One region of the Halomonas sp. BM-2019 genome, then DNA from elsewhere that is predicted to be linked to it. Evidence: predicted binding sites of a transcription regulator. Region 1 holds the regulator's gene; the other holds the start of a gene.

Evidence for each region. The regulator PhoB, encoded in region 1, activates phosphate uptake and scavenging genes when phosphate is short. The targets are predictions, from matches to a motif close to TGTCATANNNNTGTCANA.
Region 2: the regulator PhoB is predicted to act here: its motif matches at 5,727-5,744, upstream of J5F18_RS02695 (Na/Pi symporter).

What each region holds. Positions count from the first base shown of each region.
Region 1 covers NZ_CP071922.1:309,260-316,629, reverse strand. Annotated here, with positions in the region: gene J5F18_RS01635 (hypothetical protein) at 1-221, opposite strand, end outside; gene J5F18_RS01630 (HU family DNA-binding protein) at 301-576, opposite strand; gene J5F18_RS01625 (FAD-dependent oxidoreductase) at 746-1,906, opposite strand; gene J5F18_RS01620 (chorismate lyase) at 1,980-2,528, shown strand; gene ubiA (4-hydroxybenzoate octaprenyltransferase) at 2,778-3,671, shown strand; gene phoB (phosphate regulon transcriptional regulator PhoB) at 3,750-4,439, shown strand; gene phoR (phosphate regulon sensor histidine kinase PhoR) at 4,441-5,757, shown strand; gene J5F18_RS01600 (copper chaperone PCu(A)C) at 5,773-6,270, opposite strand; gene phoU (phosphate signaling complex protein PhoU) at 6,330-7,073, opposite strand; gene pstB (phosphate ABC transporter ATP-binding protein PstB) at 7,097-7,370, opposite strand, start outside.
Region 2 covers NZ_CP071922.1:522,996-530,365, forward strand. Annotated here, with positions in the region: partial or broken gene J5F18_RS02655 (hypothetical protein) at 1-537, opposite strand, end outside; gene J5F18_RS02660 (hypothetical protein) at 603-1,130, opposite strand; gene J5F18_RS02665 (nucleotidyltransferase domain-containing protein) at 1,127-1,429, opposite strand; gene J5F18_RS02670 (zinc ABC transporter substrate-binding protein) at 1,562-2,791, opposite strand; gene J5F18_RS02675 (metal ABC transporter permease) at 2,856-3,746, opposite strand; gene J5F18_RS02680 (metal ABC transporter ATP-binding protein) at 3,752-4,489, opposite strand; gene J5F18_RS02685 (hypothetical protein) at 4,489-4,638, opposite strand; gene J5F18_RS02690 (hypothetical protein) at 4,850-5,521, opposite strand; gene J5F18_RS02695 (Na/Pi symporter) at 5,829-7,028, shown strand; gene J5F18_RS02700 (PhoU domain-containing protein) at 7,052-7,370, shown strand, end outside.

The DNA.
Region 1 (7,370 bases):
TCCTCGAAGCGCAGCTCCAGGTCGAGGTCCACCGGCAGGCCGCGCCCGGACTGGATGCCGCGGGGTGACATGCGATAGTAGCGGGCAATGGCGAGGTCCTCGGTGGCGATGCCCCAGTCGAGGCCGCGCATCTCGCCGAGCAGCTCGCGGAAGCGCGCCTTGCGGCGCAGGGCCCGCTTGAGCAGGAAGGCCAGCAGCCAGAGCATCAGTCGCAGCTTCATGTCGTCATCGCCACCGAATCCATGGAGGGAAGAAGTGCTCGCGGCCCGCCAGGGCGGGCCGCCGGTGTCAGCCGTTGTCCTACTTGGCCACGGCGTCCTTGAGCCCCTTGCCCGGCTTGAAGGCCACGGTCTTGCTGGCCGGGATGGTCAGCGGCTGGCCGGTCTGGGGGTTCTTGCCGGTGCGCGCCGCACGCTCGCGCACGGTGAAGGTGCCGAAGCCGATCAGCGAGACGTCCTGCCCCTGGGAGACGCTCCCGGTGATCTCGTCGAGGATCACGTTGAGCACCTGGCTAGCCTTGTCCTTGGACAGATCGGCACGCTCGGCAATCGCCGACGCGAGTTCTGGCTTACGCATACAGCCCTCCTGATATTGGCTTCTGCGCCCCCGACCCGGTGCCGAGAGCACTGTAGTGATGACCTTCCGTTCAAGCCACTCGCCTGTCGCCCCCCTCTGGACGGCGACAGGCGAATGACACCGGGGCGGTTCGATGGCAGGGCCCGCAGGACGCGCCGACATCGATGAACTAGCCTAGCAACGGCGGCGCAGCCCTCGCCAGTTCAACTTTCCGACGGACACAGGCCCCTGTCAACGCAAATCCGATCAAACGACCGTCCTCCGATTCGGCCAGGGCGGTGAAGTCACCGGCCTCCCCCTCGATGCGCCAACGCGCGGGGGGATTCTCCGGGGGCAGCGCCACCACCGGCAGCAGCGGGGTCTTGACCAGCACCGGCCAGGGGCCATAGCGCACCGGGGTGGGCGTACCGCTCAGGGTCTTCGCCAGCGCCCTGGCGCTGGCCTGGAGCGGCTGAACGTACATGGCGTTGACCCCGTCGACGCAGGCCACGTCGCCCAGGGCATGGACCCCGGGCGCCGAGGTAGTTAGATAGCGATCGGTCTGGATTCCGGCGGCACTGACCGCCAGGCCGGCCGCCTCGGCCAGGGCGGTCCGCGGCCGCAGGCCGGTGGCCACCAGCACCAGATCGGCCTCGAGACGGCTGCCATCGTCGAGGACCAGGCCCACGTCGGCTCCGGCCGCCTCCAGCGCCGTCGTCCCGGTGCCCAGCGCCAGCTCCATGCCGGCGGCCTCGAAGGCCTCGCCCAGGGCCCGTCCCAGGGGCTCGGGCAGCAGCCGCGGCAGCGGGGCCGTCTCCGGCGCCACCAGGCACACCTCGTGACCGCCGGCCTGCAGGTCATTGGCGAACTCGCAGCCCACCAGGCCGGCGCCGACGATCGCCACCCGGCCCGGCCGCCCCAGCGCCGCCAGCGCACCCTGGAAGGCGCGGTAATCGTCCAGGTCGTTGATGGTAAAGACCCGCCCGGCAATGGCCTCGGCCACCGGGAAGGGAATCGCCGGTGCCGCGCCGGTGGCCAACACCAGCTCGCCCCAGGGCAGCCGTTCCTCGCCGATGCGCAGGGTACGTTGGCCAAGGTCGATGGCCTCGACCCGGGTGTGGGTGCGCACCACCACGTTCAGCTCCTCGGCGACCCGCAGGGCGCTGCGGGCCGCCAGCCGCTCCGGCGGCAGGCGCTTGGCGAACCCGCCGGAAAGCAGCGGCTTGGAATAGTCGTCACCGCTGTCGGCGGTGATCAGGGTGACGGGGCGTTCGGCATCCAGCGCGCGCAGGGCGCGCAGCAGGCCGATGCCAGCCATGCCGGAGCCGATGATGGTCAGGGGAGTGCTCATGGAACTCCTCGATCAGGGTAGGGATGGCACCGCATGTTACACTAGCCGCCCCTGAATCGACGCGGAGCCTGCGGTGTCCGACCTCCTGCCTGCCGACAGCCGTGCCCTGGCGCACTGGATTCCCCTGGCCGCCGCCCGGCCCGCCATGAGTCCCGCCTGGCGCCGCTGGGTCGGTTCCCGGGACTCCCTGACCCTGCGCCTCACCGAGGCCGGGGCCCCTCGCCCGTTCCGCGTCCGGCTGCTCGACCAGCACCTCGGCACCCCGCGGCGGGACGAGGCCCAGGCGCTGGGCATCGCCGCCGGCCAGCGCGCCTGGCTGCGCGAAGTGGCGCTCTGTCTGGGTGAGTGTCCCTGGGTGGTGGCCCGTTCAGTGGCGCCGCTGGAGGGCCTGCCGGAGCACGACCTCGCCCACCTGGGCGAGCGCTCCCTGGGCACCTGGCTGTTCCGCCAGCCGGGCCTCGAGCGCGGGGAGATCGAGGTCACCGCCGCGCCGGCGGGCTTCCACCAGGCCCGCGGCCCCTGGGGGCGACGCTCGGTGTTCCGCCGCGGCGCCTTCCGGGTGCTGGTCCAGGAGTGGTTCCTGGAGGCCATGGCGGATGACCTCGGCCTTCCTTCGCGCTAGGCTCTGGGCTCTTCACAGAACAGGCGTGCTACTGCCGTGTGGGAGCTCGGATTCCGAGCGAATGGCGCCGAAGGCGCCCTGGCTGTGCCACTTAGGCTGGTACCAGCCGCCTGGGAGTCCTTCGGCCTCCATTCGCCCGGCAAAGCCGGCCTCCTACATCACCTCCCATACCGTACAGACTCACTCCGGGTGTGAAGAACCAACTTCATTGCTGAAACCGCGGTAATCGACGACTTTCATGAGGTAGAGATGGACCGTTCCCTGATGCGCCCCAAGGGCCTGGCCCGGGTACCCGATTTCCTGCAGCTGATGCGCCTGGACCGTCCCATCGGCACCTGGCTGCTGATGTGGCCCACCCTGTGGGCGCTCTGGGTGGCCGCCGAGGGCCTCCCCGGCCGGGATGTGCTGCTGATCTTCGTCGCCGGGGTCTACCTGATGCGCGCTGCCGGCTGCGTGGTCAACGACTATGCCGACCGCCACTTCGATGGCCATGTGAAGCGCACCCGGAACCGCCCCCTGGCCACCGGGCGCATCAGCGAGGGCGAAGCCCAGGCGCTGTTCCTGATCCTGGTGATGGCGGCCTTCGTGCTGGTCTGGTTCACCAACCTCTTCACCGTGATGCTCTCCCTGGTAGGCGTGGTGCTGGCCTTCATCTATCCGTTCATGAAGCGCTACACCCACCTGCCCCAGCTGTTCCTCGGCGCGGCCTTTTCCTGGGCCATCCCCATGGCCTTCGGCGCGGTACTCGGCCATGTGCCCTTCGAGGCCTGGCTGCTGTTCGCCGCCAACGTCGCCTGGACCGTGGCCTACGACACCCAGTACGCCATGGTCGACCGCGACGACGACCTGAAGATCGGCATCAAGTCCACCGCGGTGCTCTTCGGCCGCGCCGACCGGCTGATGATCGGCCTGCTCCAGGGGATGACCCTGGTGCTGCTGGCCTGGGCCGGAACCCGGCTGGCACTGGGCGGCTTCTTCTGGCTGGGCCTGGCCGCCATGGCGGCCACCTTCGCCTTCCAGCACTGGCTGATCCGCACCCGGGAGCGCGACCCCTGCTTTCGGGCCTTCCTCAACAACCACTGGTCGGGCCTGCTGGTATTCGCCGGCATCGCCCTCAGCCTGTGGCCAACCGCGGGGAGCTGACGGGCAGGGATGTCACGCTAGTGTCATAATCCCATGGTGTGATCGTCATCGATCCGTCACTGCTGATGAGGCTCCCGGATGACCGCCAAGACCGTACTGATCGTCGATGATGAGGCACCGATCCGCGAGATGATCGCGGTGGCGCTGGAGATGGCCGACTACCGCGTGCTCGAGGCCGACAACGCCCAGGCCGCCCATGCCATGGTGGTCGACCACCAGCCCGACCTGGTGCTGCTCGACTGGATGATGCCCGGCACCAGCGGCATCGAGCTGGCTCGCCGGCTCAAGCGCGAGCCGACCACCGCGGAGCTGCCCATCATCCTGCTCACCGCCAAGGGCGAGGAGGACAACAAGGTCCAGGGGTTGGAGGCCGGCGCTGACGACTACATCACCAAGCCCTTCTCGCCGCGGGAGCTGGTGGCCCGCCTCAAGGCCGTGCTACGCCGTGCCACGCCCCAGGGCGTCGAGGAGGCCGTGGAGGTGGAGGGGCTACTGCTCGACCCGGTAAGCCACCGGGTCAGCGCCGATGGCCATGCCGTGGAGATGGGGCCCACCGAGTACCGCCTGCTGCAGTTCTTCATGACGCACCAGGAGCGCGCCTACACCCGCAGCCAGCTGCTGGATCAGGTGTGGGGTGGTAATGTCTACGTGGAGGAGCGCACCGTGGACGTGCATATCCGCCGGCTGCGCAAGGCGCTGGGCAACCGCCACCAGCACCTGGTCCAGACGGTTCGCGGTACCGGCTATCGGTTCTCCGCCAAGGTCTGACGTGGGCCTCTGGCGGCGGGAGCTGTGGCGCCTCATCCTGCTGGTCGGCATCGGCCTGCTGGTGGGCTGGCTACTGTCACTCCCCTGGCCCGGCCTGGCCGTGGGTCTGGCCGCCTGTCTCGGCTACCACCTGCGCCAGCTCTGCCGCCTCTACCGCTGGCTGACCCTCGATGCCCAGTCGGAGCCGCCAGCTGCCTCGGGCATCTGGGGCGACCTGCTCGATCGCCTCTACCGCTACCAGAAGGGCCAGCGGCAGACCCAGGAGCGACTGCTGCGCACCCTGCGCCGCATCCAGGAATCCTCGGAGGCGATGCGCGACAGCGTGGTGATGCTGGACCGCCATGGCGACATGGAGTGGTGGAACAGCGCCGCCGAGCGCATGCTGGGCCTGCGCGCCGCCCATGACCGCGGGCACCACATCACCAATCTGGTGCGCGACCCGCGCTTCGTCGACTACTTCCATCGTCGCGACTACCGCGAGCCCTTGACCCTCGCCTCGCCCATCGATGAACAGATGGTACTGCAGTGCCAGATCACCCTCTACGGCGACGACGAGCGGCTGCTGATGGCCCGCGACATCACCCGCCTGCATCGCCTGGAGGAGATGCGCCGCGACTTCGTGGCCAACGTCTCCCACGAACTGCGCACCCCGCTCACCGTGTTGGCCGGCTACCTGGAGACCTACGCCACCTATGCCGACCAGCTGCCGTCGCGCTTCGCCCGGGGCCTGCCCCGGATGCAGGAGCAGACGGTACGCATGCAGAACCTGGTCAGCGACCTGCTGCTGCTCTCCCGCCTGGAGATCGACCGGGGCGGCGAGGATCACGTGCGCCTGGACATGGCGGCGATGCTGGCGCGCGTCCAGCGCGATGCGGCGGTCCTCTCCGCCGGCCGCCAGACCATCGAGGTGGAACTGGACGAGCCCCGGGCGCTGATCGGCAGCGAGCAGGAGATCCATAGCGCGCTCTCCAACCTGGCCTTCAACGCGGTGCGCTACACCCCGCCGGGAAGCCAAATCGTGCTGCGCTGGCGCGCCCAGGGCGACGACGCCTGCCTGGAGGTGGAGGATGACGGCGAGGGCATCGACCCGGTACACCTGCCGCGGCTTACCGAGCGCTTCTACCGAGTCGACAAGGGGCGCAGCACTGCTACCGGCGGCACCGGCCTGGGGTTGGCCATCGTCAAGCACGTGCTGCTGCGCCACGACGCCCGGCTGGAGATCGACTCACGACCCGGCCAGGGCGCCCGCTTCCGCTGCCACTTCCCGGCCCAACGCCTGACCGCGGCCGCCCGGAGCGGGGCCACCGGCACGGCCTGACCCCGGGGTGCCGTCTCAGTCTGGGTGATGGTGGCCGTCGGCGGCCTCGCTGCCTGCATCGGCGCCCTGTACCCACACCTCCACCTCGACCTCGCCGCGCTCGGCGAACTCCAGGGTCATCGGGAACCGCTCCCCCAGGCGCAGCGGCGCCTTCAGGTCCATCAGCATCAGGTGGTAGCCGCCACCCGGCCGCATGGTCTGGAGGGTGCCCGCGGGCACCTCGATGCGCTCGACCCGGCGCATCCGCATCACGCCGCCGTCCATCTGCATGTCGTGCAGCTCGACCGAGTCGCTGGCCGGGGTCGTGGCACCCACCAGCGCGGCGGGGGTGTCGCCCTCCACCCGGATATCCACGTAGGCCGCCGCATGGGGCACGCCGGGCGGGGCAGGCGTGGCGAAGGGGTGCACCACGACCAGATCCTCCAGCACGTACTCATGGGCCAGGGCTGACGCAGAGGCAGCGGTAGAGACGCTCAGGCCGGCGGCCAGCAGCAGGAAGGCAGGCATTCGCATGGGTCAGGGGTCCTTGTGGGGATTTCCCCGAGCATAGCAGGCGAGGGGCCAGGCGGGTTTCAACGCGACAAGGTGTCGCCGGGGCCACCTGCCGGGCATCGCAACGACGCCAGCCACCGCCGGGGGCGGTGGCCGGCCCCCTTGACCAGGTAGACCACGTACTCCGCCAGGTTGTTGGCGTGGTCGCCGATGCGCTCCAGGGCGCGCAGGATCCACATCAGGCTGAGGATCGGCGAGATCGAGCGGGCGTCCTCCATCATGAAGGTCATCAGCGAACGCATGGCGGTGCGGTACTCCTCGTCCACCTCCTCGTCCTCGTGGACCAGCTTCAGGGCCAGCTCGGTGTCGAAGCGGGCGAAGGAGGTCAGGGCATCGCGCACCATGCGCCGCACGTGCTCGCTGATCATGCGCACCTCGACGAAGCCGCGGGTGCCGTTGTCGGCGGCGATCAGGTCGCCGGCATTGCGGGCGATCTTGCTCGCCTCGTCGCCGATGCGCTCCAGGTCGGAGGCGGCGCGGATCACCGCCAGCACCAGCCGCAGGTCCGAGGCGGCCGGCTGGCGGCGCGCCAGCACCTGGGTGCACTCCTCATCGATCTTGATCTGCATGTCGTTGACCGCGCGGTCATTCTCCACCACGCGGCGGGCCAGGGCGGAGTCGCCTTCGAGCAGCGCCGCCACCGCCTCCTGGATCTGCTTCTCCACCAGGCCGCCCATGGCCATGAGGTGGGTCTTGAGCTCCTCGAGCTCCTGGTTGAACTGCCGCGAGATGTGCCGGCTGTGGATATCGCTGGTGATGTCCATGAGACTCTCCTTGGGCCCGGCCGTCAGGCCAGGCGGCCGGTGATGTAGTTCTCGGTGCGCCGCAGGCGCGGATTGGTGAACAGAGTCTGGGTGGGACCGTACTCCACCAGCTCGCCCTCCTGCAGGAAGGCGGTGTAGTCGGATACCCGCGCCGCCTGCTGCATGTTGTGGGTGACCAGCACCAGGGTCAGCTGCGACTTCAGGTTGCGGATCAACTCCTCGATCTTCAGCGTCGAAATGGGGTCCAGCGCCGAGGCCGGCTCGTCGAGCAGCAGCACCTCGGGGCGCACCGCCAGG
Region 2 (7,370 bases), 210 kb from region 1:
GACCAGTTCATCGACGAAGGCCGCATCCCGGAACTGGGCCAGGTTGCCCGCCTCGACGAAGTCGATGAGGGGTTCGACCTCCGGCTGGTCGGGGCGAAACGCCAACAGGGTCACCGCGTCGTGGCGATTGGCGGCCAGCAGCCGGGCGACGGCGTCATCCGGGATGCGCTTCCCGTCATAGCGCCGCCGGTTCGACTGGCGCAGGGCAATCGCGCGAAACAGCGCTTCCTCGCCATCGTCACCCTCGCCGTTCGGGGTCAAGCGGACCCGAAGGCAGGCGTCCTCCTCGTCCGCCGGGAAGTAGTCGACCGTGGCGGCCAGGCCGTGATGCGTGGCGGCAATGACGAGATTCTCCAGCGCGCAGCCGAGGCTGATGTAGAGGGCGTGGTCATCGGGGTCGACGATCGGTAGCCGGCGGCCGAGATCCGGATAGATCCGGATGGTGTCGTGGTCCGCCGAGAACCGCCACGGCTGGGTGTTGTGGCCGGAGGGTGCCAGCGTCGCATGATGGATCAATGACGTGATCGGCGGTTCCATCTTCCTTCCCCCTAGCCGTGGCGTAGCACTTGTGGGCCCGGTGGAGGCCAGGCATGGCGGGACTGTCAGGCGAAGAGTCGGTTGAACTCCTCGGTGAAGTCGTCGCTGGCGGGGCGGATGTCGAGCAGGGTATCGCACAGTTCGAGCAATCGCCGGGCGCAGCGATAGAGCATGTCGCTGAGTTGATGCAGGAGATTGAAATGCTCGGCGATCTCCCCGTAGTCCGTGGCGTAGTCGTGAGCCGCCATGTTGCGCACGGTCCGGCAGCGCTGCCAGTCACCCATGGTGTCGATGACCCCTTGTTTCTCGAAGAAAGCCAGCACCTTGAGGAAGCTGTCGGTGGGTTCGCCCATCAACAGGGCGCTATGGCGCATGGCGGATGCCAGGGTGTCCTGCAGTTTGGCAAAACGTTCGTTGATGGCGGCCAGGGTCTCGAAGAGCTCCACGTCCTTCTTGTGCTTGCCCAGCCAACCTGCCTCGATGGGCCAGTCGATCTTGGCCTCGGACTCATGGAGGAACCAGGCACAGCGCTGGATGGCCTCCAGCAGCCTGGCCAGGTGCCGATGTTGCTCGGCAAGCAGATCGGCACTCATGCGGCATCATCCAGGGGCTGGGCCTGCGAGAGGGCGATGGCCTGGAAAGGTGTGGGGGGTTGGCCCTGTGGATAATTCAGGATATCCACAGGCAGGTAGAGTGCCTGCTCAAGCGCGTACTTGAGGTCGGCCAGCGTCAGACGCGGCAGCGGCTGCGCGGTGATGATCAGGATGTCGAGGTCTCCGCCGCGGCGACTGTCGTCCAGGCGGGAACCGAACACCCGGACCTCGCTGCCTACTCCTGCGAACTCGCGGACGCAGGATGCGATGGTCTCCCGTTGTTCGCGGGTGAGTCGCATGGGGTGGGGCTCCTTGTGATGACGATGGACCAATGCCCGTGACAGCCATAGTTTAGCATTCTCCCAATAGCTGGCGGCGGCCACGAAAAGGGGCGCCCGAAGGCGCCCCTGGATCACTCAGGCAAGGCCGGCTCAGTGGCTATGCCCATGGCCGTGGCTATGCCCATGATCGTGGCTATGGCCGTGATCATGCCCATGGTCGTCGTGGCCCGGCTCGGCCAGGGCGTCGTGCAGGGTCTGGGCGTTGTGGCGCATCATGCCCAGGTAGGTGCTGGCCTCGCCCTCCGCGGCCAGGGCGTCGGCGTAGAGGGTGCCGGCGATGGGCAGGCCGGTCTCCTCGGCGAGCTGGTTGATGATCGCCGGGCTGGTCATGTTCTCGTGGAACAGCGCCTTGACGTTCTGCTCACGGATCACGTCGATCAGCCGGGCCATGTCGGCCGCACTCGGCTCCGCCTCGGTGGAGAGCCCCACCGGCGAGAGGAAGCGCAGGCCGTAGGCGTTGGCGAAGTAGCCGAAGGAGTCGTGGCCGGTGATCACACTGGTGGAGGCGGGAATCTCGCCGATCAGCCGACGCATCTCCTCGTCCATGGCCTGCATCTCGGCGATATAGCGCTCGGCGTTCTCGCGGTAGGCGGCCTCGTTGTCCGGGTCGGCCTCGATCAGGCCATCGAGGATATTGCCCACATAGACCTGGGCCTTGGCGAGATCCTGCCAGGCATGGGGATCATAGTCGCCGTGCACATGGTCATGATCATGGTCATGTCCGTGATCGTGGTCATGCCCATGGTCGTCGTGATCGTGGTCATGCCCATGGTCGTCGTGATCGTGGTCATGCCCATGGTCGTCGTGATCGTGATCATGCCCGTGGTCATCGTGATCGTGGTCATGCCCGTGATCATCGTGATCGTGGTCATGCCCGTGATCGTCGTGGTCATGTCCGTGATCGTGATCATGCCCGTGGTCATCGTGATCGTCGTGGTCATGGCCATGGGCGTGGTCATGGTCGTGGCCGTGGTAGTCCAGCCTGTCGATGCCGTCGGTGGCGGTCACCAGCGGGCCGGCATAGTCGCTGGAATCGATCAGCCGTTCCATCCAGCCCTCGAAGAGCAGGCCGTTGAAGACCACCAGATCGGCCTCGGCCAGGGCGCGGGCGTCGCGCGGGGTGGGCGAGAAGACGTGGGCGTCGCTGTCGGGGCCTACCAGGGCGGTGACCTCGACGTGCTCGCCGCCGACGTTCTCGACCATGTCGGCCAGGATGCTGAAGCTGGTGACCACCTGGACGCGCTCGGCGGCGATGGCGGCGGGCAGGGCCAGCAGGGCCGAGACGCCGAGCAGGGCGGCAGAGGGCTTGAGAAGGGACATGGGGTAACGACTCCTTGCTTGTTGGCTATCTTGCTTAGTGGCTATCGGTTGGCTTGGTGGCCGATCAGTGGGGCTCGGGCGCGCCCAGCGGCGCGGCGCGGTGGCGCAGGCGCCGCAGCAGGCTGTGGTGACGCCCGAACAGGGCGGAGAACAGGTAGCCGGCGCCGGCCAGCAGGATGATCGCCGGGCCGGAGGGAATGCTCAGGTGGTAGGAGAGCAGCAGCCCCCCGGCGCTGGCGACCAGGGCGATGGCGATGGCCACGCCGATCAGGCCCTCCAGGCGCTTGCTCCAGAAGCGAGCGGCCGTGGCCGGCAGCATCATCAGGCCCACCGCCATCAGGGTGCCCAGGGTCTGGAAGCCGGCGGTGAGGTTGAGCACCACCAGGCCCAGGAAGACGCCGTGGGCCAGGCTGCCGCGCACCCCCTGGCCGCGCAGGAAGAGCGGGTCGAGGCACTCCACCACCAGGGCGCGGAAGATCACCGCCAGGGTGATCACGATCAGGCTGCTGATGGCGGCGATCAGCAGCAGCGAGGTGGAGTTGACGGCCAGGATCGAGCCGAACAGCACATGGGTGAGGTCCACGCTGCTGCCGCCCAGGGAGACCAGCATCACCCCGGCGGCCAGCGAGATCAGGAAGAAGCTGGCCATGGCGGCGTCCTCGCGCTGGCCGGACATCTGCGACACGCTGCCGGCCAGCCCCGCCACCAGCAGGCCCGAGAGGATGCCCCCCAGGCTCATGGCCGGCAGCGAGAAGCCGGCCAGCAGGAAGCCCAGCGCCACCCCGGGCAGGATGGCGTGGGCCATGGCATCGCCGATCAGGCTCATGCCGCGCAGCACCAGGAACACGCCCATGGGGGGCGCGGCCAGCGACAGGGCGAAGCTGGCGATCAGGGCGCGCTTCATGAAGCCGTAGTCGAAGGGGGCGATCAGCCACTCGTGCAGTGATGCGAGCAGTTCGCCTAGCATGCGGCCACCCCGCTGATCCCCCGGGAGAGGAAGGGCACCGGTGCCTGGGCCTGGGGCGACTGCAGGAAGCTCTCCACGGAGACCCAGCGGGCATGGCCGCCGGCCAGCACAACCGCCTCATCGGCCAGGTGGGCCAGCTGCTCCAGGTCGTGGAGCACCACGATGAGGGTGACGCCGTCGTTGGCCATGTCGCGCAGCACGGTCATCAGCACGTCGACCGTCTCGGCATCGACGTTGGCGAAGGGCTCATCGAGCAGCAGCAGCTCGGCCTCCTGCATCAGGGTGCGGCCGATCAGGGCGCGCTGGCGCTGGCCACCGGAGAGCTCGCCCAGGGGGCGGTGGGCCAGGTGGGAGATGCCGAGCCGGGCCATGATCTCGCGCCCCTTGCGGTAGTGGGCGGCGCAGTAGCCCTTGAGCGCGCCGTGGCTCGGCCAGCTGCCGGTCATCACCAGCTCCTCCACGCTCATCGGGAAGGAGAGGTCGAGGGCCAGCTGCTGGGGCAGCCAGGCGCGCCGCTCCCTGGGCACTCGGCATTCGACGCGGCCGGCGATGGGCTTGAGCATGCCCATGATGCCCTGGATCAGGGTGCTCTTGCCGGTGCCGTTGGCGCCGACCAGGGCGGTGATGGCGCCGTCGCGGAACTCACCTTCGACGTGCTGGAGGACGGTGCGGCTGCCCTGGGCCAGCTGCAGGTCGCAGAGGCGCAGACGGGGGGGGGCGGGGGCGGCCATCAGCTCCACCACCCCGCGGCCCAGGCGACCGCCAGCCACAGCAGGGTCAGCGGCAGGACGACGAGCAGCAGCCGTCGGCCGACCGACAGCGACATCAGCGAGAAGTGGCAGGGCCCTTCGGGGCGGTGATGGTGTGACCGGTGTGCCATGGGAGAGACCTCGTTCACAAAACACGAAGTTATAACATAACGGTCGGCGCCCAGAAATGATCGGGCAGGGCGGAAGGGTCAAGCCTGCCGGGCGACGGCGACGCGCGCCAGGGCAACCCTGATGGCCTCAGGAATGTTATAACATATCGGGTAGAGGCGAAAGGAACAAGCATCGGATTCCGGCGCCGGCCACGGCGGCCGGGCAGCAGGCTCAGTAGCGCAGGGCGACGCCCAGCTGGTTCGGCCCCACCAGCAGGGCGTATTCCCCCTCCAGGCGCAGCTCGCCCATCGACACCCGGGCCGGCTGGAAGCGGTTCACCGCCGCCGTGGCCTGGCGCGGCTGGGTCTGCAGCTGCAGTTCGTTGATCAGCATGCCGGTGGCGAAGTTGAGGGCGCCGTCGCGCTCGCGGCCATCGCCCACGGCGATCAGTAGCCCCGCCGCGGTATTCACCGCCAGGGAGCCGAGCCGTGCCTCCAGGCTGCGCCGCCGGCGCTCCTCCTCGGCCACCGCCTCGAGCAGCCGCCGGGCACCCGCGATATCCCCCGGCTCGCCCGCCTGGAGCTCGTCCAGGGCGGCGGGGTGCGGCTGGCGGTCGAGGAACATGCCGCCCAGGGCCAGGGCCGACTTCACCACCCCCACCCGGGCGTCGTAGCGATCGTCGCGGTCGCTCGCCTCGCTGGCCTGCCAGGCGTTGAGCGCCAGGCTGCCGGCATAGAAGGTCGTCCAGCCCGCCTGCCAATAGCCGGCGTGGCGGGCCCCGTCGACCAGGGCCGATTCATAGGCCTGCCATTCGCTGTCCGGCCCCTGGGCGAGGGCGGGCAGGGGCAGCAGCAGGGCCAGCAGCAGGGCGGCGAGTCTTCGGGCGGCGGGGAAGCGGGCCATGGGCGTCTCCGGTATCGGCGATGAGACAAGCCTAGCACCGCCGCGGCGCCAACACCCTGTCGCCGCCCCCCCCCCCACACGAGGCTCGCGGCGAGGGTGTCGTCCCTTCACGCTCCCCTGCGGAGTGCTACCTTGCAGGGCGGTGCACAGCCCCCGGCCCTCCCCCGAGGCAGCGAGCCGGGGCGGCGAGGCCGCCATCAAGGCTTGTCATCAAAGTGTCACACGGGGAGGATACCGTGCGCGCACTGACATGGAACCGTCATCGTATCGTCACGAAGGGATCGTCCACCAACATGGCAGACCGCTCATGTCGAACCTCGGAGCCCCATCCGATCGTCCCGCCCTCTCCCGCCAGGCGCCCCGCGAGGTACCCGCCTGGCTGAGGGGCATCTACGCTGGCCTGTGCCTCTACCTCTTCCTGGCCGCCCTCAACGTGCTGGGCGCCGGCCTCGGCACCTTCGGCGGCGACAGCGATGTCCTGACCCGCGCCTTCGCCTACGGCGAGAACCCCTTCATCGCCCTGATGGCCGGCGTGCTGGTCACCATGGTCGTGCAGAGTTCATCGTTCACCTCGGCGCTGATCGTTACCCTGGTCGCCAGCGGCGAGATGACGCTGGGCACCGCCGTGTTCGCCATCATGGGGGCCAATATCGGCACCGCGGTGACCGGGGTGATCGTGGCCCTGGCCAACGTGCGCATCAAGCGCAACTTCCGCCGCTCCTTCACCGCGGCGATGATGCACGACTTCTTCAACATCCTCACCGTGATGGTGGTCTTCCCCCTGGAGTGGCTCACCGGGCTATTCCACGAGGGCGGCCGCGGCATCTTCAGCCGGCTGGCCGGCTGGTTGGCGGAGCTGATCGGCCTCGAGGAGGTCGCCCGCCCCAACAGCCCCATCAAGGTGATCACCGCCCCCATCGTGGATGCCGCCAACTGGCTGGGCGCCACCCTGATGCCGAGCCCCGCCGCGGCGGGGCTCTTCGTGGCCGGCCTGGGCATGGCGCTGATGTTCGCGGCGCTGGTGTTCATGGTGCAGAACCTGCGCGGTGCCCTGCTGCGCCATATGGATGGCCTGTTCCGCACCTACTTCTTCCGCACCGATGCCCGCGCTTACGGGGTGGGGGTGATCTCCACCGTGCTGGTGCAGTCCAGCACCATCACCAGCAGCCTGATGGTGCCGCTGGCCGGGGCCGGGGTGGTGCGCCTGCGCCGGGTGCTGCCCTTCATGATGGGCGCCAACCTCGGCACCACCGTGACCAGCGTGCTGGCCGCCACCGCCAACCCCGTCGCCGCGGCCATGACGGTAGCGCTGTTCCATGTCATCTTTAATCTGTCGGGCACCGCCATCTGGTGGCCACTGCGCTATATCCCGCTTCGCATCGCCACCTGGTACGGCCGCCTGGCAGGCCGGCAGGTTCGTTACGCCTTCCTGTTCCTGATCGGCGTATTCCTGGTGGTCCCGCTGCTCGGCATCACCGCCACCGAACTGTTCATGCGCCTGCGCTGAGCGCGGCCAACCGGGAGGTACCCATGTTTCGACAGCTCTATAGCGCGCTCACCACGGAGAACAGCATCGACCTGGCCTACGAGGATCTGACCCGGATGCTCGAGCACGGCGCCTGGATGTTCACCCGCGCCAACGAGGTGCTCTACAGCACCGTGCCCGCCGAGAAGGTGCGCGACCCGCTCTACAAGCGCGACGGCGCCGTCAACGAGCTCGAGCGCTCCATCCGCCGCAAGGTGCTGCGCCACCTGACCGTCAACCCCGGCCATGACGTGGCCATCTGCCTGGCGCTGATGAGCGTGGCCAAGGACGCCGAGCGCATCGGCGACTACTGCAAGAACGTCT